Linked DNA regions of Pelorhabdus rhamnosifermentans. Each later gene encodes a partner of the first gene's protein in a complex. Links are inferred from orthologs where the notes say so. Each region holds a gene or a part of one and is shown on either strand. Other genes may lie near its edges.

Region 1 (16,646 bases):
CAAATTTTTTCGCCTTATCCGTAATGGACTGATAATCACCTGTTTTAGCACCTGCTGTCAAACTTCCGCCAACACCAACGGCGACACAGCCTGCCTGAATCCATTCAGCAGCATTTTCAAGACTTACACCGCCTGTCGGCATAATATTAGCCTGAGGCAAAGGTCCTTTGACTGCTTTAATAAATTTCGTACCGAGTGATTCCCCGGGAAAAGCTTTGACAATATCAACGCCTGCTTCCATAGCTTCTACAATATCTTTCACAGTGGCTGTACCAGGCATTACAGGAATTTGATATCTGTTACACAATTTAATCGTATCAAAATTCAGCGAAGGACTAACAATAAATTGCGCTCCAGCTAAAATTGCTGCACGAGCTGTTTCAGCATCAAGTACCGTACCAGCACCAATAATCATTTCACCATTTTGATAAGTTTTAACTAAATCTTTAATAACCTCTACTGCTCCAGGAACAGTAAACGTCATTTCAATGGCAGTGACGCCACCTTTCAAGCAGGCATCAGAAATCTTTAGGGCCTGCTCCGAACTTTCGGCTCGAACAACAGCCACAACGCCAACATCGAGAATTTGATTGATTACTTTCATTTTCGGTGTCACTTTAACATCTACTTCCTTCCAATTTAATTGTTTTGCTATTCCTTAACCTATTTACGAACCGATTTAGTAATTCGGTTTAGTAAACCGGTTTCATAAATAATGATTTCGTCATTTCGCAGAATATTCCTGCTTGATATAATATTTTTCTTTTACTTTACAAAAAGGAAGCCAGCCTGGGTTCATCACCCAAGCTGGCTATTTTGATAGTCAATAAGTAGGAGGTCTCAATAGATAATTTAAAAAAACAAGAGCGGTGCAATAATCAGCGAAATCGTTCCCGCTACTTTAATCAAGGGATTCATGGCGGGACCACAAGTATCCTTAAAGGGATCGCCTACTGTATCGCCAATAACCGCTGCAGCATGCGTCGGTGTTCCCTTGCCACCCAGATGACCTGATTCAATATATTTTTTAGCGTTATCCCAAGCCCCACCAGCATTGGCCATGAAGATGGCTAGTAAAACGCCGGATGCCGTCACACCAGCCAAGAAACCAGCCAGTGATTTGGCCCCAAGAACAAACCCAACTAAAATAGGCGTCCCTACAGCCAGAAGACCAGGAATAATCATTTCCCGAATGGCCGCCTTTGTAGAAATATCAACACAACGAGCATAATCGGGACGTCCTGTTCCTTCCATAATCCCAGGAATCTCACGAAATTGCCGCCGCACTTCACCAATCATCTCAAAAGCAGCTTTTCCGACTGCTTCCATGGTGAAAGCACAAACAAGAAAGGGCAAGGTAGCTCCAAGGAAAATACCAATAATAACCCCTGGCTCCGTAAGATTGACAACTAAGTGACCACCACTCAGTAACGAACTGAGCTGGGGATTCTTAGCCACTTCTTCACCAAAGGCAGTAAAGAGAGCTAAAGCCGTAAGCGCTGCCGAACCAATGGCAAACCCCTTGGCAATGGCTGCCGTTGTATTACCTACGGCATCTAATTTATCTGTAATTTCACGCACCTGCGGATCGAGTTCTGCCATTTCAGCAATACCACCGGCATTATCAGCAACAGGTCCAAAACTGTCTACAGCCACAACCGTACCTGCCGTGCACAACATGCCCATGGCCGCGATAGCAATACCATAAATGCCTGCTTGATTAAAAGCAACAGCTGTGGCAATACAAAAGACAATCATGGGGAGAGCCGTACTATGTAATCCCGTAGCCAAACCGGCAATAATATTCGTTGCTGCCCCCGTTTCGGATGCTTCAGCAATCTTTCTTGTCGGTGCCTTGGCGTGAGAGGTATAGTATTCAGTAATCATCCCCACGAGAATGTTCACAACTAAGCCACTGACAATGGCTGCAAAAATACCCAGCCCCTTTGCACCAAAAGTATTTGTGGCCAAAAAGAAAGCCAATATTGCTGTAATAATATTGGTTCCCCACAAACCGCGGTTAAGCGCCGCCTGCGGATCGCCATTTTCCCCTGTCCGTACTAAAAAAATACTGACAAGAGACGCAACAATGCCAATAGCCCCAAGGAGCAGCGGGAAAAGCACGCCATTGATACCAAAGAGGCTGTTGCCAATAAGCATGGTGGCAATCGTAGTAGCCGCGTAAGACTCGAATAAATCAGCCCCCATGCCAGCCGTATCGCCTACATTGTCCCCAACATTATCGGCAATGACAGCAGGATTGCGGGGATCATCTTCAGGAATACCTGCTTCGACCTTCCCGACAAGATCGGCTCCCACATCAGCTGCTTTCGTAAAAATACCGCCGCCAACACGGGCAAAAAATGCAATGGCACTCGCGCCAAAAGCAAAACTATTAATAATTGCGGGGTCGCGAAAAATGATATACAAAACAGATACACCGAGCAAACCGAGACCAACAACAGACATGCCCATAACCGCACCTGCACGAAACGACACGCCCAGCGCTTTGTTCAAGCTGGTCCGTGCCGCTTCAGTAGTCCGAGCATTCGCTTTTGTTGTAGAGCTCATACCAATATAACCAGCAATGGCTGAGCAAATGGCCCCGACTAAGAACGAGACAGCCAGTTGATAACCTGTGAAGACGAAAAGAACGATAAAAATAAGCACAGTAAAGGGAATTAATGTTTTATATTGGCGATTCAAAAAAGCCATGGCTCCTTCAAAAATCGCCTGTGACAAACTTTGCATTTTTTCATTTCCAGGGCTCTCTTTCAGCACACTGGAGGCTAAATAGCCCGCAAAAAGTAAGGCCACAAGCCCGGCAACTGGCGCAATATAAATCAGTTCCATGCTAAACATCCTCCTTTAATCGGATCACCTGTCCACCATCAACCTCATGCGAACCGTCGGATTTATTGCGAAAGCTTTACTAAAATCATGGTCACGACAGCAAACACACCGCCAAGAATCATGGTGGCTCTTGACAAAAGTTCATCGAGCCCTTTTTTCTTACCACCAAAAATTGCATCGGCACCACCGCCGACAGAACCGCCCATTCCGGCACTTTTACTCGACTGCATGACAACTGCCGCAATCAACGCCACACAAATAAGACCTTCCAAAAACATCAGTGCTGTAAACAAGACATACACCTCCTACTTTATCTTATTTATTTTAGCATAAATCTATTCATATTGACAAGGGACCCTGTCATGCAATTCAGCTTGACAAGGTCCCTGCGACAATAAGATCATTTTTTACATCTACTTTAAATTATAGAAAACATGGAGTCCTTTATACTTCGAAAGCGTACTCAATTCTTCTTCAATACGAATAAGTTGATTAAACTTCGCGACACGATCCGTACGAGTAGGAGCACCTGTTTTAATCTGACCGGCATTAACAGCTACGGCAATGTCAGCAATTGTCGCATCTTCTGTTTCACCGCTGCGATGTGAAATGACGCAAGAATAACCAGCTCGTTTAGCCATTTCAATGGTATCAAAGGTTTCTGTCAAAGTACCAATTTGGTTCACTTTAATCAAAACGGAATTGGCAACCCCTTTTTCAATACCTTGAGACAGACGCTGCGTATTGGTTACGAATAAGTCGTCGCCAACAATCTGCACTTTACTGCCTAATTTATCAGTAAGAAGCTTCCAACCTTCCCAGTCATCTTCACTCAAACCATCTTCAATGGAAATGATCGGATATTTTTCAACAAGACTTTCATAGAAGGCAACCATTTCAGCCGATGTTTTCACAATGCCTTCACCAGCTAAATGATATTTTCCATCTTTAAAAATCTCTGATGCAGCCGTATCAATGGCAAGCATAATATCCTTGCCTGGTTTGTAACCAGCTTGTTCAATAGCAGTGACAATGGCAGACAAAGCTTCTTCATTAGAAGAAAGATCAGGAGCAAATCCACCTTCATCACCAATGGCCGTGTTTAATCCCTTGCCTTTGAGAACCTTTTTAAGAGTATGATAAATTTCCGCATTCCAACGTAATCCTTCCGTAAAGGTTGGGGCACCTACTGGCATGATCATAAATTCCTGAATATCGACATTATTATCAGCATGTTTTCCGCCATTTAAAATATTCATCATCGGTACAGGCAATTCTTTGGCATTAAATCCGCCAAGATACTGATAAAGCGGCAAGTCCAAAGCATCAGCAGCTGCTTTGGCTACAGCCAGAGAAACACCTAAAATAGCATTAGCACCAAGTGTCGCTTTATTCGGCGTACCATCGAGTTCAATCATGGCCTGATCAATCCCTACTTGATCAATGGCATCCATGCCAATAATTTCGGGAGCAATAACATCATTGACATTATCAACAGCCTTTTGCACACCTTTTCCTAAGTAACGTTTATCATCATTATCGCGTAATTCAACGGCTTCATAAGCACCTGTGGAAGCACCCGATGGAACAGAGGCGCGGCCAAGTGTGCCGTCTTCTAAATAAACATCCACTTCCACTGTAGGGTTACCACGGGAATCCATAATTTCGCGAGCAAAAACATCAGTAATAATTGTGTTCATTGTGAAAATCCTCCTTGAATTTCGCTATTTTTATTTATTCACTAGCAGGCTCTTTCCTGTCATAACAGGTGGTTGCTTCACTTGCGCTAATTGTAAAATAGTCGGCGCAATATCACATAAGCGGCCTTCATTTAGTTTGACCGCTTTATGCTGCTCTGAAACCATAATAAATGGAACAACATTTGTCGTATGGGCCGTAAAGGGTACTTGATTAACAGGATCATACATAAACTCAGCATTCCCGTGATCCGCTGTAATCAGCGTCACGCCACCACACTTTTTCATAGCATCCACCAGTCGTCCCACACAAGTATCTACTACACCTACTGCTTCAACAGCAGCAGCCATCACGCCTGTGTGACCCACCATATCGCCATTGGCATAATTAAGAATCACAAGATCATACTTACCTGATTCAATGGCAGCGACAACCTTATCTGTCACTTTCACAGCACTCATGGCTGGTTTGAGATCATAAGTCGCCACCTTAGGTGACGGAACAAGAATCCGTTCTTCGCCTGCGTAGGGTGTTTCTTCGCCGCCATTAAAAAAATAAGTCACATGGGCATACTTTTCTGTTTCAGCAATACGAAGCTGACAAAGTCCAGCCTGACTAAAGACCTGACCTAAAGTCTCATTAATTTCTTGCGGCGGATAAGCCACAGGAATGGCAAAATGTCCATCATACTGTGTCATACTGGCAAAATGAACAGGCACATATCCTGTCGTACGCTCGAAGCCCGCAAAATCGGGCTGAGTAAATACTTCAGTCAGTTGCCGAGCACGATCAGGACGGAAATTAAAGAATAGTATGCCATCATTTTCCTTTACCCCGCATGACGGACACGCAATGACAGTCGGCTTAACAAATTCATCTGTTTCACCGCGATCATAAGCCGCCTGAAGCGCTTCAGAAGCAGTTTTTTCTGTAAAACCTTTCCGGCTGACAATAGCATCATAGGCTGCTTGCGTCCTTTCCCAGCGCTTATCGCGATCCATAGCATAATAACGTCCAGCAATCGTTGCAATACTGCCAATACCAACCTTGGCCAAATGTTCTTCAAGTGTCGTCAAGAACTCTGCCGCACTAGAAGGCGGGACATCCCGTCCGTCAAGGAAGGCATGAATATAAACTTTCGTTAAACCTTGCTGCTTAGCTAGATCAATTAAAGCCAGCAAATGACTTAAATGACTATGGACACCACCGTCAGACAACAGTCCCATGAGATGGAGAGCTCCGCTATTTTTGCGTGTTTGTTCCATCACCTTCAGAAATACGGGATTTTTGAAAAAGTCGCCGTCCTTGATGGATTTCGTAATGCGTGTTAATTCTTGATAAATCACCCGCCCGGAGCCAATATTCAAATGGCCCACTTCAGAATTGCCCATTTGTCCTTCAGGCAATCCAACGGCTTCGCCTGAACAGCGCAACGTTGTCGTGGGATAATTTTTCGCAAATTCCGTCATATTCGGCGTATATCCCTTAACGATAGCATTATAGGGATCATCGGATTTTCCAACACCCCAGCCATCCAAAATAACTAAGGCAATGGGCGTTTGTAACTTACTCATAGCAATCGCTCCCTTAAATCACAACCAAAATAATTAGTACTGCACTATTTTGCTGAATCCTTCAGCATCTAAAGCCGCTCCGCCAACTAAGGCACCGTCAATATCACTCTTAGCCATTAATTCTGCAATATTGCCGGCCTTAACGCTGCCGCCATATAAGATGCGAACTTTTTGGGCTATCTCGTCACCGAATAATTTGGCTACGGTGATACGGACGAGAGAACAAACGGCATTAGCATCTTCGGCTGAGGCTGTGCGGCCTGTACCAATGGCCCAGATAGGTTCATAAGCAATAACCATACTAGCCACTTGCTCCGCAGTCAGCCCCACAAGGGCCGCTGCAACCTGACCGCCAACAAAGCTATTTGTTTGACCCGCCTCTTTTTGTTCTAAACTTTCACCGACACATAAAATTGGAGTGAGCTGATAATTAAAAGCAGCAATAAGCTTTTTATTGACTGTCTCATCCGTTTCAGCGAAATACTGTCGACGTTCAGAGTGACCAATAATGACATATTCACAACCGACATCTTTCACCATTTCCGGGGAAATTTCACCAGTAAAAGCACCTTTTTGTTCATAATGCATCGTTTGTGCTGCAAGTTTCACCTTAGAATTGCACAAAACGCTGCGCACGGCATAGAGAGCAGTAAATGTGGGGGCAATAACCACATCAGCCTGCGAAACACCGGCTGTCAATTTGACAACATCCTGTGCCAAAGCCAAGGCTTCGTTCACAGTTTGATGCATCTTCCAGTTGCCGGCAATCAAAGGATGCCGTACTTCGGCAATTGCGGCAATACCTGGCAATACCTTGCCTTCCAGATATTCTAAAGAAGCGCCGCCGCCTGTGGAGATATGACTAATCTGTCCGGATAGTCCCGTCTTTTCCAGTGCAGCAATTGAATCCCCGCCACCAACAATACTGACAGCACCTGAATCAGCTACAGCCTTCGCCACCGCTTCCGTACCGACAGCGAAAGCATCCATTTCAAAAACACCCATGGGGCCATTCCAGACAACTGTCTTAGCACCCTTGAGGGCCTGAGCAAAAGCTTGCTGTGTTTGGCAGCCAATATCGAGAGCCATGCCGTTTTCATCAATCTTGTCAACTGCTACTGTTTTATGAGGTGCATCAGCAGCAAAAGCCTCCGCTACGACAACATCTGTAGGCAATAAAAGATTCACATGACTGGCCTTGGCCTTAACAATTAATTCCTTGGCTAATGCAATTTTTTCTGTTTCAATAAGAGATTTTCCTATCCCATAGCCTTGGGCAGCCAAGAAGGTATTGGCCATACCACCACCAATAATTAAGGTATCCACCTTCGTCAATAAGTTGGCAATAACACCAATTTTATCCGATACTTTGGCTCCACCAATAATAGCTACAAAAGGATGAGCCGGATTTGTCACGGCCTGACCTAAAAAAGCAATTTCCTTCTCCATCAATAGACCGGCAACAACCGGAATATACTGAGAAATTCCCTCAACAGAAGCATGGGCCCGATGCGACACACCAAAAGCATCATTGACAGCCACATCAGCCAGTGATGCCAATTGTTTGGAAAAATCGGCATCATTTTTTTCTTCGGCTTTGTGGAACCGCAAGTTTTCAAGCATCAATATCTCACCTGATTGAAGACCCTTGGATGCTTTTTCGGCTTCCCTGCCAACACAATCCGCTGCAAACTGAACTTTCTTGTCAATCAATTTGGCAAGTGCCGCAGCAACGGGTTTCAAACTAAACTCAGCAACCACACTGCCTTTCGGACGTCCAAGATGCGCTGCTAAAATAATCGCAGCACCTTGTTTTAACAGATAGTTTAGCGTCGGAAGAGTGGCACGAATTCGCGTATCATCCGTAATATTTTGTTCTTTATCCATGGGAACGTTATAATCCACCCGGACAAAAACCTTTTTTCCCGCCAAATCAATATCTCTAATGCTTTTCTTATTCACTTTCTATACCTCCTAAAAAGGGTCACACTATCGGTAATGTGACCCTCTCCAGCTATTTTTAAGTTATGACAGATTTAAAACTTATGCGAGTTCGGCAAGATACTTAATTGTACGAACCATTTGACTTGTGTAACTATTTTCATTGTCATACCAGGAAACCACTTGTACCTGAGTCAAACCGTTATCCATCGGAGCTACCAATGTTTGCGTAGCATCGAATAAAGAACCGTATCTGATGCCAATAATATCACTAGATACCAATTCTTCTTCAGTATAGCCGAAAGATTCATCAGCTGCTGCTTTCATCGCTGCATTGATTTGTTCTTTTGTAACAGAACCTTTAACAACGGCTATTAAAATCGTAGTAGAACCTGTTGGAACTGGAACACGCTGTGCTGAACCGATTAATTTGCCTTGCAATTCAGGAATAACTAGACCAATCGCTTTCGCAGCACCCGTAGAGTTAGGAACGATATTCACTGCTGCAGCACGCGATCTTCTCAAATCACCTTTTCTTTGCGGGCCGTCAAGAGTCATCTGATCACCTGTATAAGCGTGAATTGTCGACATGATGCCACTCTGAATAGGAGCTAGCTTATTCAGAGTGTTAGCCATAGGAGCCAAGCAGTTTGTAGTACATGAAGCAGCGGAAATAACTGTATCGCTAGCTTTTAACACTTTGTGGTTTACATTATAAACAATTGTAGGAAGATCGTTTCCTGCCGGTGCGGATATAACAACTTTTTTAGCGCCTGCTTTAATATGTGCTGAAGCTTTTTCTTTAGAAGTGAAGAAACCTGTGCATTCAAGAACAACGTCTACACCCAGTTTGCCCCAAGGTAAATCTTCTGGTTTAGCCTGTGCATAGATTTTGATCTCTGTTCCATCAACAGTGATGGAATCTTCACCTGCAAATACTTTATCACCTAAAGCATATCTGCCCTGAGCCGAATCATATTTCAATAAGTGTGCCAGCATTTTAGGACTTGTTAGGTCATTGATTGCAACAACTTCATATCCTTCTGCCCCAAACATTTGCCTAAATGCAAGACGTCCAATACGTCCAAACCCATTGATAGCTACTCTAGTCGCCATAATACAATTCCTCCTAATTATTTCTTTTTATAATATTCTGCATGGCCTTGGCGGCTGTCTCGTCTGTTACAAGAATACCAGTTTGGCTAGCCCGCGCCACAGCAATAATTGCCTCAGCTTTACTAGCACCACCGGCAACGGCAATAACGGAATGAATATTTGCCAAGTCACCCAGGTGTAACCCTACACTGCTTGTTGCATAAACAATCTTGCCTTCTAGCGTACAATAATGTCCAAGTGCTTCACCCACAGCACCCTTGTTTAAAATATCCTGGACAACAGTTTGTTCCATATTACGACGCCTGGCCATGGCTTGCGCCTGACCAATACTATGAATAAGCACACTCGTATGTTTAATTAGTTCACGAATTTCCTTGGCCTGGGGATCGCTCTGTAAAATCACTTGCAAAGCTTCCTCATTAATGCCATCTGGAATATGCAGCAAACGATAGGACCCGCCCAGTTTTTCAGCCATGACAGCGGCAATACTATTCGCCTGAAGTTCTACGCGTTCACCCAAACCGCCTCTGGCTGGTACAACAATGGAATGAGGGCGACTGCAATTCACCGATTCGGCAATCATAGACATGGTTGTTCCACCACAAACAGCAAGGACCTTGCCATCTTCGGCAAATTGTCCAATAAGCATAGCGGCGGCTCGACCGAGTTCACGCAGCACCGTCGAATCTCCTTCAGAATCGCCGGGAATAATAATGACCTTCTCTAATCTCAGTTCACTGACTAACTCTTCTTCGAGTACTGTAAGACCATGAAGCATCCGGACATAATCGGCTAAATCCGCAATAAGCTGCTCTCCTTCGTCTGTCACATTCATACCAATTGAGGTAAATTCCAATAGTCCGGCATTTTTAAGAAAGTCCACTTGAGCACGAACAATACGTTCACCCATGTTAAGCGTGCTAGCCAAAGCACGTCTGCCGATGGGCTGAGCATACTGAATATGCCGCAAAATATGATACCTTTCTTCCATAACAGCGATTAATTCAGGTGCAATTTTTCGATGAAGCTGAATGATATTTTTCACATAACTGCTCCTTAAATTGGCTAGGATAATAAATAAGATTGCCTATAATGATATCATGGACGCTTTTTGTCCCTTAGGACTGTTTCGCGTCCCTTTGATATTATTATTCCCCAATTGCATAAAAAATCCTGCTTGAAAAATAAAAATTTTAAAATTAAAAAAATTAATAGCGTTTTCGTTTACTTGAAGAAGCAATTCCTAATTCTTCGCGATATTTCGTAACGGTACGACGAGAAAGAATCATCCCCTTTTTACTCAAAAGATCCGACAAAAGCTGATCACTCAAAGGTTTTTGGGGATTTTCACTTGCGACGAGTGCCTTGAGCTCATCTTTTGCCTGACTGGCTGCCACATCCGGTCCTGACGAACTATGAATGCTGGCCGAAAAAAAGGTCCGCAGTGCAAACAGTCCATGAGGCGTTGTCACATATTTGTTAGCAATGGCCCGACTCACCGTTGATTCATGCATTTCAATGGCGTCAGCCACTTTTTTCATTGTTAAAGGACGCAAATATTTGGGCCCCTGCTTAAAAAAGTCATATTGAAAGTGAATGAGCTGCTCCATAACGCGATACAAGGTACGACGACGCTGTTCAATACTTTTAATCAGCCAAGCAGCCGCATTCAAACGGCCTTCAATAAATTTTTTTGCTTCCAAATCAGTATCACGAATGACTTTTTTATAATAAGAACTAATGGTTAGTCGGGGTACAGACGTATCATTCACTAGAATGACGAAGGTTCCATTGACTTCCTCCACTGTAATATCAGGCACAATATAACCAGGATCGCCAGCAGCAGCAAACGCCCGGCCTGGTTTAGGATCAAGTGTTTTAATAATATCAATGGCAGCTTGCACCTCAGCAGGCGTCGTATGCAGTTTGTCTGCAATAACTTTGCATCTTCCTGCCGCCACTTCATCCAGGAAAGACATAATAATCTGATTTACTAAGTTATCGGCAACCTGCCGATAATCCAGCTGCAGCATCAAGCATTCTTTTAAATCACGACTGGCCACACCGACGGGATCAAAAGTTTGCAAAACATAAAGCATCCTTTCAACCTCATCATAAGGACGCTTGAGTCGCGCCCCAACCTCCTCAAGTTTACAAATTAAATAACCATTATCGTCAATACAGCCAATAAGATAACTTCCAAGCTCCCGTTCCCTTTGATTCAAAGCCATCAAATTCAATTGAAGTTCCAAATGTTCATGAAGCGTCTTCGTATAAATACCGACATTTTCATGAGGTCCGGAAGCTGCGTCTTGAATACTGCCTTTAGGCGTATCATCTTGGAAATATTCCATCCACTCATAAGAATCCTGTGAAGAATCTTCAGCAGTCTGTTCAGTACTTGTATCAGAAAGATCTTCGCTCGGAGGATCTTCAATTTCCAGTACAGGGTTTTCTTGCAATTCTTGCTCAACAAGTTCACATAAATCAAAAGAAGAAAGTTGTAAAATAGCAATAGCTTGACGAAGTTCCGGCGTCATAATCAACTTTTGAGTGAGTTCCAGCTTTAGACCATAGTCCATATGCATGCATATCCCTCCTTGTTGCCGACATAAAAATCCCCTTAATTAATAAAAACTGCAAGCGCTTTATTCATAAATAATACAGCGACATAGAAATCGTATTACTATAGCGAAAATCAAGTAAAACGGTGAAGAAAAAAACTATGCCAACATCAAAATTTTTCAAGTGAACGCTTAGCTTGTACCATAATGGCACATTCCAAACGTTTTTTTTGCAAAGAGCAGCCCAGTTCATAAGGTTTTTTAATATCGTGATTCATTAAATCTGCGTTGGCATGACAACCACCGCTGCAATAAAACCTTGCCCAGCAATCAGGACATTTCTCTTTGTTCAAAACATGCGTCTCGCGAAATTTAATTGGAAGTTCCGAGTTCGTTACCCCCGTAAACACATCGCCGAGCTTATATTCTTCCCGACCCACGAACTGATGACAGGGATAAAGTTCGCCTTGCGGCGAAACAGCAAAATATTCATGTCCAGCACCGCAGCCGCTTAATCTTTTGGCAACACACGGTCCATGATTCAAATCTAAGTTAAAATGGAAAAACTCAAAACCATTGCCTGACTGCTTTCTTTCCAAATAAGCAGCAGTCAGTTTGTCATATTCGGCAAATATTCGGGGCAAATGTTCTTCTGTCAAACGATAATCGGCTTCTTTCTCAATAACAGGCTCTACAGAAAGTTCCTTAAACCCCATATCAGCCATAGCTAAAACATCATTAGCAAAATCAAGATTTTTTGCTGTATAGGTACCGCGCACATAATAGTTTTCATTATTACGCGAAAAAATAAACTTAGCCATTTTAGGCTGCACCGTCGAAAAACTGCCTTGACCATTGGGGAAAGGCCGCATACCGTCATGCGTCGTTTGACGTCCATCTAAACTTAAAACAAGGGCAATGTTATTATCATTCAAATAGTCAATCGTTTCGTCATCAAGCAGAACAGCATTTGTCGTTAAGGTTAATTTGAATATTTTACCTGTCTCCTGTTCCTTCTGACGAACATAAGTCACAATCTGCTTCACTACAGGCAAATTCATGAGTGGCTCGCCGCCAAAAAAATCTATTTCACAATGACGACGACTGCCACTGTGCTCGATAATATAGTCCACGGCCTTTTTCCCTACTTCAAAGCTCATTAACGTACGATCATGGCCAAAATCACCTGTTCCAGCAAAGCAATAGCCGCAACGCAAATTACAGTCATGAGCCACGTGAAGGCACAGAGATTTTACAACAGGTTTCTCACGGAAAACCATGGGAGCCGAAATTTCCGGTGTAAAGAGCTGTTCTGCCTGCTCCAATTCCCTTAACTCAGCCATAGCTTCCGTAAGTGCTTCGACAGAATAAGTACTCCCAAGCTGTTCAATAACCTCTTGATCATTGTGACCTTTAAAAATATCCAAAATATCATAGACTAATTTATCCACCACATGGACAAGACCACTATTAATATCTAGTACAATATATAATCCTAATAAATAAAACTTATGAATTCCCTTATGCATGCTTCAATTCCTCTCATAAAAAAAATGCAGCCCCTTTGCCTAAAACAAGCAGGGGCTGTTTGCTAAAAAAATTACTTTTGGCAAACTTGATTGCCTACAGTGCAAGATGTTTTACAGGCTGATTGACAGGATGCCTGACATTCACCACAGCCACCTGTATGTAAGGTTTTTTTCAATGATGCCGTATTCACAGTTGTAATATGTTTCGCCACGAGTATCACTCCTCGAATCAATGTTTTCTTTTAAGTTTATCATAGAACCCCATTTGAAACAAGCGCAATCACAAGGATGGGGAAGGACTCCCTTCCCTATGCCTTGGTCTTATTTAACGGAGCTTGCAGGCTTTTCGTAATAATACCAGGTCCCTTGTCAGGCAGTGGATCTGGTATAAACAACAATCTTACCGGAAGATTAGATGCACCGGGTGGTGAAAAAGTAAACCACAGCGATTTACCCGAATCATAAGAACCAATAGGCGACACAGCTGTAGTAGTATTGGCGCCAAACATCACCGTGTCAGGTGGTGTCAGCAGTGGATCAAGTATTTTGTGATCATATTTGATTCCTAAAGCCCCACCATACTCGCCGCCCCTGGGATTAAGATAGCCTTTGAATTTTTGATTACCCTCAAGGGAAGGAATAAAAATACGGTACATGATGCCATAGTTACCATAATTCATAACAGGCTTTCCTGTTGTCATATCGGTGCCAATAGCATAATGATCAAGTTCATTGTCAGCCAGCGTAATGGCAACAACACCATCTGTTGAGGGATTATAAACATCATCAGGCAACAATAGTTTGTCACGCCCTTCAAAAGTACCTCTAAGGGAAGTAACGTCATTATCAAGCACCTTTAGATTGCGCAGTGTCTGCTCATTATAATCTTTAGGAACCATGACTACCTTCAACTTAACAGGCTGACTGGTCTTAAAATCAAAGATGCCATTCACAAGTTCACCAGGCCGAACTGTCATCGACTTTTGTGTATTCCATAGATAGTCCTTTTGCCCAGCTGGAACCGTCACATCATAAGCACTGCGGCCATTCGCAAGATAATCTTGCTGGGCCGTCTTGCCAACAGTACCATAATCACCACCAGGACCTGCAAAACCATAATGATAGACAAAAATATCGGCTTCTGATTTTCCTGTATTCTCTAATAAAACAAGAATCTTTTTCGGCTCTTTTGTTCCATTTACATGATGGAAAAAGAGCCGCACATCGCCACTCACTGTATCTTCATACATAATGCCATCAGCATTGACTGTTTCGGGACTATCAGAAAGCAGCAGTTTTCCACCAAACTGAGTTCCTGTCAAAGACCATTCCGGTGTTTCGGCAAAATCAACGCGAGGTAAAACCTCCTGTTGAGCAGCCCCAATCACGCTTTGGCTCAATAATAAGAAACTACTTAACAATAAACAAAGTTTGTTCATGTTTCTCCCCCTCATCCACTTATTATAACAAAGGGCCGTATGAGTGTAAACGCCTGACCCATAAGGATGATTTTTACAAATAGCACGCAAATAAAGCACTCATAGAAAAAGACTTATAAAACACGTGTTTCACTGTTTTATAAGTCTTTTTCTCATATAAGAACTATGATTCGTTTTATTTATCTTAGGACAGCGCTCACAGGAATTTTTAATACCACTTTCTTTACTTTCGAATCAACTTTCTTCGTAACACAAGGGCGATGAACATCCCAAGGGAATAATACAGCAAACATTCCTGCTGACAGATTTAGGTCAACTTCATCAGCTATTTTTTTACTATAAAAAATCATATCATTTTTAGGCAACTGATTTTCCTCCACCCGGCAATCCTCAGTAAGGTAGGCATAACTAATAATTTCCTCACCCTGAACAATATACTGAACATCCAGATAGTCCACATGCGATTCTGGCCGACGCTTGGCTTTGGATTCTGTTTGATATTCCTGAACAAGTGCAAATATACCCTCACTTAAATCATATCTTCCAATAGGCATCGCAATAAAATCTGTCTTGCTAAGATAATCCAGTCCCATAGTAATTGCAGAAGCATAAACTGACTTTTCTTTATCAAAATTCTCAATAGACCCAAAAATCATAAAATCACCCCTATTTTTTTTACAATGCTCTAAGACACCAAACTTAAAATCACACCTCCTTTCAACAATTTTTTCAGCTAGAAGCTAGCCTCCTCTTTACTCAGCAAGTACAACTACTATGAATAACATTACTTCCTAAAAACCAAGACAATGAGAAATTGCTAAAACACTAAAATTGCCGATCGTAAACAGACGCTGCATCCGATTCTTAGGTAAATGGGCTAAATAGCAAGGACTTTAAGATACGCAATTTAAATTCCATGAGACCAAAATGTGGACGAGGAATATTCACGCGTTTTAGGCGATAGGGATTTTTATCATCCGGCAGATTATAACCAGGTACACCCGCGCACGCGCCACGATAACCCGCATTTCTTAAAAACTCAAAACAGTCCTTATCGTAAGCCCCGAAAGGATAGGCCAAAAATTCAACAGGCCGACCAATTTTTTCTTCAATGACTCGTTTTGAATCAACAATTTCCTGTTGTTTTTCCGCGCGAGGCACTTCATCCAAAGCAAGATGACTGACTGTATGAGAGCCTATCTCGGTATGACGGTCTTGCATGGTTCGAATTTCATCCCATGATAGATACTCTTCCTCACCTGGCTTGCTGGAAATAATAAACACCGTACCGGAAAAACCATACTTTTCCATAAGAGGCAGTGCCTGAGTATAATTATCTTCATAGCCGTCATCAAACGTCAACACAATGGGCTTGTCAGGCAAAGTACCGCGCCCTTCCCTCGCTTCGAAAACATCATGAAGGGATACGCTATGATAGCCTTCTTGTTTTAAATAGTTCAGTTGCGCTTCAAACTGCTTCGGATCAATGCTATACATTTCGCCATCAGCAACAACTTCATGATATGCCAAAATAGGCACACCTTGCATTTTGGTCCGACCCCATAAGAAGATCAGTAATGCGATACAACAAAGTAACAGGACGATCCAGCCTGTTCGCTTATTAAACATTTATTTTCCCCCTGTCAAAGCCTGCGCGATTTGTTCCAATTTGCGCAGGCGATGATTCATACCTGACTTACCTACCGTACCGCCTAACTTCTCTACAAGTTCCTGCAGCGTTGCTTCAGGATAGTTAAGTCTAACTTCTGCGGCCTCACGTAAAGTACCTGGAAGACTCGCCAGCCCTTGGGCTTTGGCAATCAATTTGATATTTTCCACTTGACGAAAAGAAGCATCCACGGTTTTTTGCAAATTGGCTGTTTCACAATTGACCAAACGATTCACTCTGTTGCGCATTTCTTTGACACGTCG
Region 2 (12,182 bases), on another replicon or contig:
AATCACTAATCTTTCCACATTCCGCTTCACCTTCAACAACCGCATGAAGTATTTGCAAGTGTCGGGAATTTTTTACCTTTGGATGGTCCAAGGTCCTTTTTCTGCCGTCAGCAAGAAGCCACTTATTGTCCTTACTTATTCCGACGACACAATAAACATGACCTTGATCCCGCCCAACCTTGGAAACGACGATTTGACCAATTACGGAAGTATCACTTTTCAACTGTCATCCCTCCAATAACAGGGTCAAATCTTCGGTGTTTACCTCATACCTGCCGAGATTAATCATGGAATCAGGAATACTAACTGTCAGTATTTGAGGCACTTCGTACATATTCCTGCCATAGCCATGACCTTCTGTATATTCTTGTATTGCATGGAAGTGACCACTAAGATGAATACTCCCATTATCTCCATTTTTTAACTTTTTTAGTCCTGGCATAGTCTGTACTACTTCTTTATTCACAGAGAAGCAAGACATTCCAGGAAAACTCAAAATATATTTTTCGGCAATTCTATCCAGTTCGAGGGGAGTCATATTAACCACAGCGGATTTCATTTCCCGCTCTGACTTAATAATCATCATGCACGCTCGACCTTTAAGCTTTTCACAACGCCTTCATATACTTTATCAATAGGCTGACGCCCGTCAATTTCCGTATATAGCCCTTGTTGCTCATAATAAGCAATAAGGGGCTGAGTCTGCGCATCATAAACAGATAAACGATTCACAACGGTTGCTTCACTATCATCGGCTCGCTGATAAAGCTGACCGCCGCAAGCGTCGCAATTTTCGCCTTTTGTGGATGGGTTAAATTCCACATGAAAAGCTCTTCCGCATGATTTACAGATTCTCCGGCCTGTTACGCGTGAGACAAGATCGCCATGAGGAACATTGATATTCACTACTCGCGTAAGGTTAATGCCGAGTGCTAGTAAGGTTTTACCTAAAGCTTCCGCCTGTTCAAGTGTACGGGGAAACCCATCAAGAATAAAGCCTTTCTTACAATCAGCTTTCGCCAAACGTTCTTTGACAATCCCAATTGTTACACTGTCCGGTACAAGCTTGCCAGCATCCATAAATTCTTTCGCCTGCTTGCCAAGGGGCGTGCCTTCTTTTACGGCCTGACGAAACATATCGCCAGTAGAAATATGGGGAATTTTAAATTCCTCTACAAGCTTGGCTGCTTGTGTGCCTTTGCCTGCTCCAGGCGGTCCCATTAACAAGATATACATATTAAACGTCCCCCCTACTTCATGAAGCCTTGATAGTGCCGCGCGAGTACGAGCGACTCAATTTGCTTCATCGTGTCAAGAGCAACACCGACAACGATGAGTAGGGCTGTGCCGCCAAAATATACTCCTTGAATATTGGTCGCTGCCGCAACAAAGTTTGGCAAAATAGCAATCAATGCGAGGAAAACTGCACCGGCAAGAGTAATTCGGGTCATCACGCGGTCTAAATAGTCAGCGGTTGGTTTCCCCGGACGAAGTCCTGGAATAAATCCACCGTATTTTTTCATATTATCTGCCATATCCGATATATTCATAGTAACCGCAGTATAGAAATACGTAAAAAAGAGAATAAGCAGCGCATACAAAGATGTTTGTAGCGGCGTACCCCACGCAAACCACCCTGCCAGAGTTTTTACCCAGGGAATGTCAATAAACTGGGCAATAGTTACTGGGAACATGAGCACGGATGACGCAAATATTATTGGAATTACACCCGCCTGATTTACTTTAAGCGGAATGTGAGTAGAGTGACCACCATACATCTTACGGCCAACAACCCGTTTCGCATACTGCACGGGGATCTTGCGCTGACCCTGCTGAATGGCAATAACAAAAACAATCATTGCAACTGCAATTATGAGAAAGAACAATACATTAAACCAACTAATACTGCCTGCAGTTAAATACTGATAAATAACATGTAATCCATCAGGAAGTCTGGAAACAATACCTGCAAAGATAATAAGTGAAATACCATTACCAATGCCTTTTTCGGTGATTTGCTCACCAAGCCACATCAAAAATGTCGTACCTGCTGTCAGTGTTAAGGCAATCAGGAAAATGGAACCTATGCTTGGATTGATAATGGCCTGTTTAAGACCAAATGCCATCCCAATGGCCTGAATAAACCCAAGAACGACTGTACCATAGCGGGTGATTTGGGTAATCTTTTTCCGCCCTTCCATGCCTTCCTTGCCCCATTGTTCAAATTTCGGCACAACGACAGTCAGTAACTGCATAATGATGGAAGCATTAATATAAGGAGTAATGCTCATCGCAAAAATAGAGAATTTACTTAAAGCACCACCAGAAAACAAATCCAACAAACCGAACAAGTTGCCTGAGGTAAAAAGTTGCTCAATAACGGAGGCATTCACACCCGGAACAGGAATATGTGCGCCCGCCCGAAATACTAAGAACATAGCCAAAGTAAATACAATTTTCTGTCTGAGCTCTGTGATCTTTAGGATATTGGATAAAGCTCCAAGCACCTAGATCACCTCTACTTTGCCGCCAGCGGCTTCGATCTTGGCAATTGCTGTCTTGGTAAAGCCATTGGCTTTTACAGTAAGAGCCTTAGAAAGTTCGCCGTTGCCGAGAATGCGCACCCCGTCATAGACGTTTTTTAGAACGCCAGTTTCTACTAAAACAACTGGATCAATGACTGTGTCCGCATCAAAACGGTCCAGGGTTGATACATTCACTTCAGCAAATTTTAAAGCATGAATATTTTTAAAGCCCCGTTTTGGGAGTCTTAAATACAAAGGTTTCTGACCACCTTCAAAGCCAGGACGAGTACCGCCGCCGCTCCGAGAGTTTTGGCCTTTATGACCTTTCCCGCTGGTTTTACCAAGACCGCTGCCGAGTCCACGCCCAACACGGGTACGACTTTTCTTTGATCCTGGTGCAGGAGATAATTCATGTAATTTCATCAGTAACACCTCCTTAAAACTAGTCTTGTGATTCTTCTACCGTTACAAGATGCTCCACTTTATGAATCATGCCTTTAATGGCCGGAGAATCTTCTTGAATAACGGACTGATGCATTTTTGTCAGTCCCAAAGCTTTAACAGTAGCTCTTTGGTCCACAGGTCTGCCGATAAGGCTTCGGGAAAGAGTAATTTTCAGCTTAGCCACTTTTTTATTCCTCCTTAACCCAAAAGTTCCTGAACGGTTTTTCCACGAAGTTCAGCTACTTTCTCAGCACGCTTTAATTGTTCCAAGCCGCTAAGAGTTGCACGAACCATATTATTAGCATTTGAAGAACCGAGCGATTTTGTCAAGATGTCACGAATACCGGCAAGTTCAAGAACGGCACGGACAGGACCTCCTGCAATAACTCCAGTACCTTCAGAAGCCGGTTTCATTAAAACTCTACCTGCACCAAATTCGCCAATAATTTCATGAGGAATGGTGGTTTTTACAATTGGAACTTCGATAAGATTCTTCTTGGCATCTTCAATTCCTTTACGAATGGCTTCAGGCACTTCGCCGGCTTTACCAAGACCCATACCAACATGACCGTTTTCGTCTCCAACAACAACTAATGCACTAAATGAAAAACGACGACCGCCTTTTACTACTTTGGCAACACGGTTAATAAAAACGACTTTTTCTTTTAAGTCAAGACTGGCGTATTCTATTCTGGCCACTTGTATCCCTCCTTTTCTTAGAACTGAAGCCCTGCTTCACGAGCACCTTCAGCAACAGCTGCAATCCGACCATGATAAATATAACCGCCACGGTCAAACACAACTTTCTCAATACCCTTTGCTAGTGCACGTTTCGCTACTTCTTTACCGATCAATTTAGCTGCTTCAATATTTCCGCCCTTTTCGATAGTCGCACGCAATTCTTTATCAAGTGTACTAGCCGAAACGAGAGTCATACTTGTTTCATCATTGATGATCTGAGCATAAATATTATTTAAACTGCGGAAAACATTTAGGCGCGGTCTTTCAGCCGTACCAACAACATCTTTACGCATTCTGTAATGACGCTTTAAACGGGCATCATTTTTCTTGTGTTTACGAAGCAAGGTAGTCACTCCTTTCTGTATCGCAATTACTTCTTACCTTTACCGCCGGCTTTACCAATCTTACGGCGGATATGTTCACCTTCGTACTTAATGCCTTTACCTTTATAAGGTTCAGGTTCACGGAAAGAACGAATATTAGCAGCAATAGCGCCAACCGTTTCCTTATTAATACCTGAAACAATAATCTTATTCGGAGCAGGAACATCAAGCGTAATACCTGCGGGGGGCTCAACGACAACAGGATGAGAAAAACCTAATGTAAGATTTAAATTTTTTCCTGCTTTTGCTGCTCTATAACCCACACCGGCAATTTCTAAAGTCTTTTTATATCCTTCAGTAACACCTATGACCATATTTGAAATCAAAGTCCGTGTCAAACCATGTAAGGATCTGTGTTGCTTATTTTCACTGGGACGCTCTACAACGATGGTGTTATCTTCCATTTTGATAATCATATCAGGATGGAGAGTACGGGTAAGTTCGCCTTTCGGCCCTTTAACCGTCACCACATTGTCTTCCATCTTCACGGTTACACCGCTGGGAATGGCAATAGGCATGCGACCAATTCTAGACATATTTGCACCTCCTAGTCAAAAAAATGATTACCAGACATAAGCGATAACTTCGCCGCCAAGTTTTTCTTTCCGGGCTTGTTTATCCGTCATAATCCCTTTGGATGTTGAAATAACGGCAATACCCAAACCACCTAATACACGAGGCAGATGGTCATTTTTTGCATATACACGCATACCGGGTTTGGAAATACGTTTAATACCGTTAATTACCTTTTCCCGGTTAGGACCATATTTTAAGCTGACACGCAAAATTCCTTGTTTACTATCAGTAATCATTTCAACTTCTTTAATAAAGCCTTCGGATTTCAAAATTTGCGCGATAGACTGTTTAATATTTGAAGCCGGAATTTCAACCTTTTCATGATAAACCGAGTTAGCATTGCGGATACGGGTTAATAAATCGGCAATAGGGTCGGTCATAACCATTTCACATTACCTCCTTTCGTAACTATTTACCAGCTAGCCTTGGTGACTCCAGGAATGGCACCTTTATAGCTTAATTCTCTGAAGCAGATACGGCACATTTCAAATTTGCGGATATAGCCGTGGGGCCGGCCACAAATTTTGCATCTATTGTATTTCCGAACACTGAATTTCGGCTCACGCTTCCATTTTTCAATCAATGCCTTTTTGGCCACGAGTGACCCTCCTTCTTTTGTTATGCGCTAAATGGCATACCCATCAGTTTCAAGAGCTCGCGAGCTTCCTCGTCGGTTTTGGCAGTTGTCACAATGATGATATCCATTCCGCGAATTTTATCGATTTTATCATACTCGATTTCCGGGAAAATCAGTTGTTCCTTGACGCCCAGCGTATAGTTGCCACGGCCATCAAAAGCACGAGGACTGATTCCGCGGAAGTCACGTACACGAGGAAGTGAAACATTAATCAGTTTATCTAAAAACTCATACATTCTACTTCCACGAAGCGTAACTTTCGTTCCAATCGGCATACCTTGACGAATCTTAAATGCAGCAATAGACTTTTTCGCCTTAGTAATGACGGGTTTCTGACCAGTAATTTGTGCAAGATCACCCACAGCATTATCTAATACTTTCGGATTAGCTACAGCTTCACCAACACCCATGTTAATAACAACTTTGTCAACAACCGGAATTTCCATTACGTTTTTATAACCAAATTTCTTTACTAATTCTTGCGTAACTTCATTTACATACTTATCTTTCAGGCGGGTCATGTGTCGTACCTCCTTTCCGCGTTATTTATCTTGATCAATAATTTCATTGCACTTCTTGCAAGTCCGGGCAAGTACGCCATTTGCAAGAGCCGTCTTTTTAATACGAGTAGGTTCTTTACATGATGGACAAACGAGCATTACTTTTGCGGAATGAAAAGCGGCTTCTTTTACTACGATACCGCCTTGAGGCATTTTCGCACTTGGTTTGGTGTGGCGTTTTACTTTATTGACGCCTTCCACAACAATTTTGCCTTTTTTCGGCAGTGCTTGAATGACTTTTCCTTCTTTACCTTTATCTTTACCAGACAATACTTTTACTGTATCGCCCTTTTTTACATGCATTTTAACGGTCTCGGACAAAGCAGGACACCTCCTATACTAGTACTAGATTACTTCTGGTGCCAGGGAGATGATTTTCATGAAATCTTTATCACGAAGCTCTCTGGCTACTGGTCCGAAGATACGCGTGCCTCTTGGGCTCTTATCATCTTTAATGAGCACAGCGGCATTTTCATCAAAACGGATATAAGAACCATCTGGACGACGCAGACCTTTTCTGGTACGAACGACAACAGCCTTCACGACCTCGCCTTTCTTTGCCGTTCCGCCTGGCGACGAGTCTTTTACAGCAGCGACGATAACATCACCAATGTTGGCATATTTACGATAAGAACCGCCTAAAACGCGGATACACATAATTTGTTTCGCGCCCGTGTTGTCAGCTACATTTAACATACTCTGTTGTTGGATCATCGTTATCCCTCCTTATCCACGATTTACCGATTATTTAAGATTATTTCGCTTTTTCCAGAATCTCAACGACTCTCCAACGTTTATCTTTAGATAATGGGCGGGTTTCCATGATTTTTACTGTATCGCCAATATGGCTCTCATTATTTTCATCATGGGCTTTAAACCGAGTTGTTTGTTTTACGGATTTTTTGTAAAGCGGATGCTGTACAAGACGCTCAACTGTTACAACAACAGTTTTTTCCATCTTATCGCTCACGACTTTACCAATTCTTACTTTACGGTCACTGCGTTTATCTAACACATTATTTTCATCCAACACGTGTTATAATCCCCTTTCCTTAAATATCTTTATCTGATGGCCAACGTTTTCGGGGCCTAACTAAGCTAGGATTACGCTTGCGATGCGTTTAATTCGCGTTCACGTTGGATTGTTTTTATGCGGGCGATCGTCTTTTTGATCTCACGAATACGAACTGGGTTTTCTAGTTGTCCAGTTGCATGTTGAAATCTAAGGTTAAAAAGCTCGTCTTTTAGCCCAGCTAATTTCTGTTCCAATTCAGTTGCGCTGAATTCGCGGATGTCTTTAACCTTCATTATTCGTCACCACCCACTTCTTGTTCCGGGGCCACTGTATCTTCACGTTTAACAAATTTTGTCTTGATCGGCAATTTATGTGCTGCAAGCCGCATTGCTTCACGTGCAATTTCTTCAGACACGCCAGCCATTTCAAACATGACGCGACCTGGTTTTACAACAGCTACCCAATATTCCGGCGATCCTTTGCCGCTACCCATACGAGTTTCAGCTGGTTTGGCCGTAACTGGTTTATCCGGAAATATTTTAATCCAAACTTTACCGCCACGATTGATATAACGAGTCATTGCAATACGGGCAGCTTCAATTTGACGATTTGTAATCCAAGACGGTTCAAGTGCAACAAGACCGAACTCGCCATGGCTTACTGTGTTACCACGCATAGCGCGGCCTTTCATCCGTCCGCGAAACTGCTTACGATGTTTTACTCTTTTCGGGATTAGCATTAATTTTCGCTCCCTTCTTGAGCAACAGGGGCTACTTTTTTCGCTTCAGGCAAAATCTCGCCTTTATAGATCCAGACCTTAACGCCAATACGACCATAGGTAGTATGAGCTTCGGCAGTTCCATAGTCGATATCAGCACGAAGTGTATGAAGTGGAATACTCCCTTCACGGGTACTTTCGCTGCGAGCAATTTCTGCTCCGCCCAAGCGACCACCACACATGATTTTAATGCCTTTGGCACCCATTCTCATTGTCCGGCCGATGGATTGTTTCATAGCCCGTCTGAAAGCAATACGTCTTTCCAACTGGGAAGCGATGTTTTCAGCAACTAAAGTAGCACTCAGTTCAGCATGCTTAATTTCAGCAATGTTGACATCAATCGATTTGCCTGTTAAAGCTTTTAAGTTTTTGCGGAGCTCTTCAATGCCGCTGCCGCCACGACCAATAACCATACCTGGTTTGGCTGTATGAATCGTTACTTTCGTCCGATTGGCTGCCCGCTCAGTTTCGATTTGGGAAACACCGGATGCATAAAGTTTCTGTTTAATAAATTTACGAATTTTTAAATCTTCATGGAGATTAGTAGCATAGTCTTTGTTGGCATACCATTTCGCATCCCACGTTTTGATGACACCAAGGCGAAGACCATGCGGATTAACTTTTTGACCCACTTTTATTCCCTCCCTCGCCTGTTATCTTTCTTTGACTACGATGCTCACGTGACTAGTGTGTTTCAAAATTTTAAACGCCTGTCCACGAGAACGCGGATGGATCCGCTTCAAAGTCGGGCCTTGATCAACATAGGCCTCTGAAATATAAAGATTATCAGCATTCATATCACAATTATGTTCTGCATTTGCAACTGCTGATTTGAGTACTTTTTCTAAAACTTCCGATCCAACTTTCGGCACATGCTTTAAAATTGCGAAGGCTTCGCCTACATTCTTACCGCGAATTAAATTCATTACGATGCGAATTTTGCGAGGAGCAATTCGGATGTGCTTTGCCAGTGCTTTGGCTTCCATAGTTTAACCCCCTCTCGCTCTTTACTTCAAGCCTGATGTTTTTTCGCTGCCGGCATGGCCCTTAAACGTACGGGTTGGTGCGAATTCACCAAGTTTATGACCTACCATATCTTCCGTTACGTAGACTGGCACATGTTTACGTCCATCATGAACGGCAATGGTATGCCCCACGAAAGCCGGGAGAATAGTTGAACTGCGTGACCACGTTTTAACAACTTTCTTTTCGTTGTTTTCATTCATGACGCTGATCTTTTTCATCAAGCTTTCTTGAACGAAAGGTCCTTTTTTTATCGATCTGGACACCGCTTTGGCCTCCCTTCTCTACTGTCTATTTCGTACGTCTCTTCACAATCAAGCGATCAGACGCCTTTTTAACACGTGTTCTAGCACCATAAGCATCTTTACCCCAAGGAGTAACTGGATGTTTACGACCAACAGGCGAACGTCCTTCACCACCACCATGTGGATGGTCACAAGGATTCATGGCTACACCGCGGTTAGCCGGACGAATGCCAAGCCAGCGTGAACGGCCAGCTTTACCACTTGTAATGTTCTCATGTTCCAAATGGCCAACTTGGCCAATGGTTGCACGGCAATTCACATGAACTTTGCGGATTTCACCAGAAGGTAAACGAAGCATGGCATAGTCGCCTTCTTTGGCCATAAGCTGTGCTACAGAGCCAGCACTACGAACAAGTTGTGCACCTTTACCAATTTTAAGTTCCACATTATGCACGGAAGTACCAACAGGAATATTTTTTAGTGGCAAGCAATTGCCTATTTTAATATCGGACTCTGGGCCACTTGTAATAATATCACCCATTTTTAAGCCGTTTGGTGCAATAATATAACGTTTTTCACCGTCTGCATAATTTAAAAGAGCAATACGGGAAGAACGGTTTGGATCATATTCTATCGTAGCCACTTTGGCTGGAATATTGTCTTTCGTACGTTTGAAGTCGATCAATCGGTACAATCTTTTGTGTCCACCGCCTTGATGACGAACAGTAAGACGTCCTTGATTGTTACGACCAGCATGTTGAGCAAGCCGTTCAAGTAATGACCGTTCTGGCTTATCTGTTGTAATCTCAGAAAAATCAGCAACTGTCATAAATCTTCTGGCTGGAGTATAAGGTCTAAAACTTTTAACTGACATAAGTGTCCCTCCTTTACATCAAATTGTTACTTACAGAACACCTTCGAAGAATGGAATGGTTTCGCCTGGTGCCAAAGTAATAATCGCTTTTTTATAATCAGCGCGTTTTCCTTGGGTTTTGCCCATGCGTTTCACTTTACCAAGTACACGAACCGTATTCACTTTAAGAACTCTTACTTTAAATATTTCTTCAACCGCCTGGCGGATTTCAACTTTGTTTGCTGTCAGTCTGACAACAAAAGTAAATTTGTTATCCTGCATCAAGCTCGTCGTTTTTTCCGTAATTAACGGGCGAACGATAATATCACGTGCGTTGGACATTATGCGAGCACCTCCTCAATCTTGGCGACTGCACTTTTCGTGACAAACACCTTATCATGATATAAGAGGTCAACTACGTTAAGGCCCATCGATGTAATCGTTTTAACTCCTGGAATGTTGCGTGAAGACTTTTCGACATTGTCATTCTGGTCAGCCGTAATAATCAGGGATTTTTTCTCTGATTTTAGGTTTTTCAGCATAGCAACTGCGTTTTGAGTCTTTGGTTCAGCAAATTCAATTTCTTCGAGAACAGTAAGTTCCCCATCTTGCAGTTTGGCTGTAAGAGCACCTTTAATTGCAAGACGACGTGCTTTTTTCGGCATCGAAAAAGCATAGCTTCTCGGATGGGGGCCAAAAACCGTACCGCCGCCAACCCAAATCGGTGAGCGCGTACTTCCTGAACGAGCCCGGCCAGTTCCCTTTTGCTTCCAAGGTTTTCTGCCGCCACCACGTACAAATCCTCTTGTTTTCGTTGAAGCATTGCCTTGACGTTGGTTTGCTTGCTGCATCATCACGGCTTGGTGAAGAACAGCGTCAAGAACTTCTACGTTAAATACATTATCATTTAATTCTAACTCACCGGTCTGTTCGCCGGCGATATTATATACTGCTACTTTCGGCATGTAGTTCATCCTCCTTTCTTACAACTGGCAGTTATTTTAACGGTTTCACTGTATTGCGAATGACAACGAAACTGCCTTTAGGACCTGGAATTGCACCTTTAATGAGAATCAAATTACGTGCATCATCAACGCGTTGAACAGTCAAACGCTGAATAGTCACTTGTTGACCGCCCATATGACCTGGCAGCTTTTTACCTTTAAATACATGACCGCCGCCGCCACTTGTCATTGGACCTGTTGAACCAGGTTCACGATGAGACTTGGAACCATGACCCATGGGTCCACGACTGAAATTATGACGCTTAATTGTACCAGCAAAGCCTTTACCTTTGGCTGTGCCTGTTACATCAATGACTTCACCTTCGGCAAAAGTATCCACACCAATTGTTTGGCCTACTGAATATTCCGAAGGACCTGCTAAACGCATTTCACGAATGAACTTAACGGGTTTTACACCGGCTTTATCAAAGTGACCTTTCATGGGCTGCGTCACATGTTTATCTTTAGCAGCGCCAAAACCTAGCTGCACTGCATTATAGCCATCGTTTTCAATTGTTCTATTTTGAAGTACAACGGTATTTCCTGCTTCCACAACTGTAACAGGAACGACTTTACCTTCTGCAGTAAAGATTTGCGTCATACCAAGCTTCTTACCTAAAATTGCTTTAGCCATCCCTAACACCTCCTCCTACAGCTTGATTTCAATGTCCACACCGGCTGGAAGATCCAAACGCATTAACGCGTCAACAGTTTTCGCTGTTGGTTCCAGTATGTCAATAAGACGTTTGTGCGTGCGCATTTCGAATTGCTCACGAGAATCCTTATTAACATGAGGTGAACGTAAAATCGTGAAAATATTTTTTTCTGTCGGAAGAGGAATAGGACCTGATACAAGTGCTCCACTTCTCTTTGCAGTATCGACAATTTTGACTGCACTTTGATCTAATGCCTTGTGATCATATGCTTTTAAGCGAATTCGAATCTTTTGCTGTTTCGCCATTTTTTATTGCCTCCTTATCGCCCAGTTTCATTGAACGGACAGTTCTCAGTGGAAATTCCCCTGTTTCCAGCAACCTTCCACCTCATCGCCTTGATCCCAAGAGGTCTAACAATAAGGGTGCCCCAGCACCCTTATTTGCCTCGGTTGTAATTTCCTTATGCATTAATTGCTGAAACAACGCCGGCGCCTACAGTACGGCCACCTTCACGAATTGCAAAACGAAGTCCTTCTTCCATTGCAATCGGTGTAATAAGCTCAATATCCATGCGAATATTGTCGCCAGGCATTACCATTTCTACGCCTTCTGGAAGCGTCGTCACACCCGTTACGTCTGTTGTACGGAAGTAGAACTGCGGACGATAGCCATTAAAGAACGGCGTATGACGGCCTCCTTCTTCTTTCGTCAGTACATAAACTTGTGCCGAAAATTTCGTGTG

Evidence for each region.
Region 2: the proteins of secG (region 1) and secY are in contact, whole or in part, in a crystal structure (PDB 5AWW), measured with the Thermus thermophilus proteins. The link is inferred for Pelorhabdus rhamnosifermentans from one-to-one orthologs. Residues at the interface, in WP_223903268.1 of Thermus thermophilus: Tyr5, Ile9, Tyr12, Leu13, Ala16, Leu19, Val20, Val23, Leu24, Gln26, Glu27, Pro28, Gln30, Gly31, Ala32, Asp34, Leu35, Met36, Gly37, Gly38, Ser39, Ala40, Asp41, Leu42, Phe43, Ala45, Arg46, Val48, Tyr53, Thr56; in WP_096411648.1 of Thermus thermophilus: Leu14, Gln16, Arg17, Phe20, Ile34, Pro35, Pro37, Ile72, Arg108, Arg109, Asn112, Gln113, Arg116, Ile117, Ile120, Pro145, Gly146, Trp147, Phe152, Phe155, Val156, Val159, Thr160, Val162, Ala163, Gly164, Ala166, Leu167, Trp170, Glu173.

Annotation. Positions count from the first base shown.
Region 1 is NZ_JAHGVE010000001.1:317,156-333,801, reverse strand. What follows is about bases 1,536-4,379. They hold secG (preprotein translocase subunit SecG), read right to left. Parts: upstream 3,156-4,379; coding sequence 2,916-3,155; downstream 1,536-2,915. Other genes in these bases: eno (phosphopyruvate hydratase), read right to left, coding at 3,267-4,379; Ga0466249_RS01625 (sodium-translocating pyrophosphatase), read right to left, coding at 1,536-2,853. In the rest of the region: Ga0466249_RS01630 (bifunctional 2-keto-4-hydroxyglutarate aldolase/2-keto-3-deoxy-6-phosphogluconate aldolase), read right to left, coding at 1-604; more of Ga0466249_RS01625, read right to left, coding at 853-1,535; more of eno, read right to left, coding at 4,380-4,553; gpmI (2,3-bisphosphoglycerate-independent phosphoglycerate mutase), read right to left, coding at 4,584-6,125; tpiA (triose-phosphate isomerase), read right to left, coding at 6,159-8,087; gap (type I glyceraldehyde-3-phosphate dehydrogenase), read right to left, coding at 8,169-9,182; Ga0466249_RS01595 (sugar-binding transcriptional regulator), read right to left, coding at 9,196-10,227; rpoN (RNA polymerase factor sigma-54), read right to left, coding at 10,391-11,770; scfB (thioether cross-link-forming SCIFF peptide maturase), read right to left, coding at 11,917-13,275; scfA (six-cysteine ranthipeptide SCIFF), read right to left, coding at 13,347-13,487; Ga0466249_RS01575 (copper amine oxidase), read right to left, coding at 13,584-14,714; Ga0466249_RS01570 (NanQ anomerase/TabA/YiaL family protein), read right to left, coding at 14,894-15,370; Ga0466249_RS01565 (polysaccharide deacetylase family protein), read right to left, coding at 15,579-16,343; DNA-binding protein WhiA, read right to left, coding at 16,344-16,646. UniProt on the Bacillus subtilis protein: Involved in protein export. Participates in an early event of protein translocation.
Region 2 is NZ_JAHGVE010000010.1:48,017-60,198, reverse strand. Bases 380-3,280 are described here. They hold secY (preprotein translocase subunit SecY), read right to left. Parts: upstream 2,508-3,280; coding sequence 1,251-2,507; downstream 380-1,250. Other genes in these bases: rpsE (30S ribosomal protein S5), read right to left, coding at 3,168-3,280; rpmD (50S ribosomal protein L30), read right to left, coding at 2,968-3,153; rplO (50S ribosomal protein L15), read right to left, coding at 2,508-2,948; Ga0466249_RS13395 (adenylate kinase), read right to left, coding at 583-1,236; Ga0466249_RS13400 (M24 family metallopeptidase), read right to left, coding at 380-586. Outside these bases: Ga0466249_RS13405 (KOW domain-containing RNA-binding protein), read right to left, coding at 1-223; more of Ga0466249_RS13400, read right to left, coding at 227-379; more of rpsE, read right to left, coding at 3,281-3,668; rplR (50S ribosomal protein L18), read right to left, coding at 3,686-4,054; rplF (50S ribosomal protein L6), read right to left, coding at 4,081-4,629; rpsH (30S ribosomal protein S8), read right to left, coding at 4,657-5,055; Ga0466249_RS13355 (type Z 30S ribosomal protein S14), read right to left, coding at 5,082-5,267; rplE (50S ribosomal protein L5), read right to left, coding at 5,288-5,827; rplX (50S ribosomal protein L24), read right to left, coding at 5,849-6,187; rplN (50S ribosomal protein L14), read right to left, coding at 6,212-6,580; rpsQ (30S ribosomal protein S17), read right to left, coding at 6,621-6,896; rpmC (50S ribosomal protein L29), read right to left, coding at 6,971-7,174; rplP (50S ribosomal protein L16), read right to left, coding at 7,174-7,620; rpsC (30S ribosomal protein S3), read right to left, coding at 7,620-8,291; rplV (50S ribosomal protein L22), read right to left, coding at 8,313-8,645; rpsS (30S ribosomal protein S19), read right to left, coding at 8,667-8,948; and 6 more genes. UniProt on the Bacillus subtilis protein: The central subunit of the protein translocation channel SecYEG. Consists of two halves formed by TMs 1-5 and 6-10.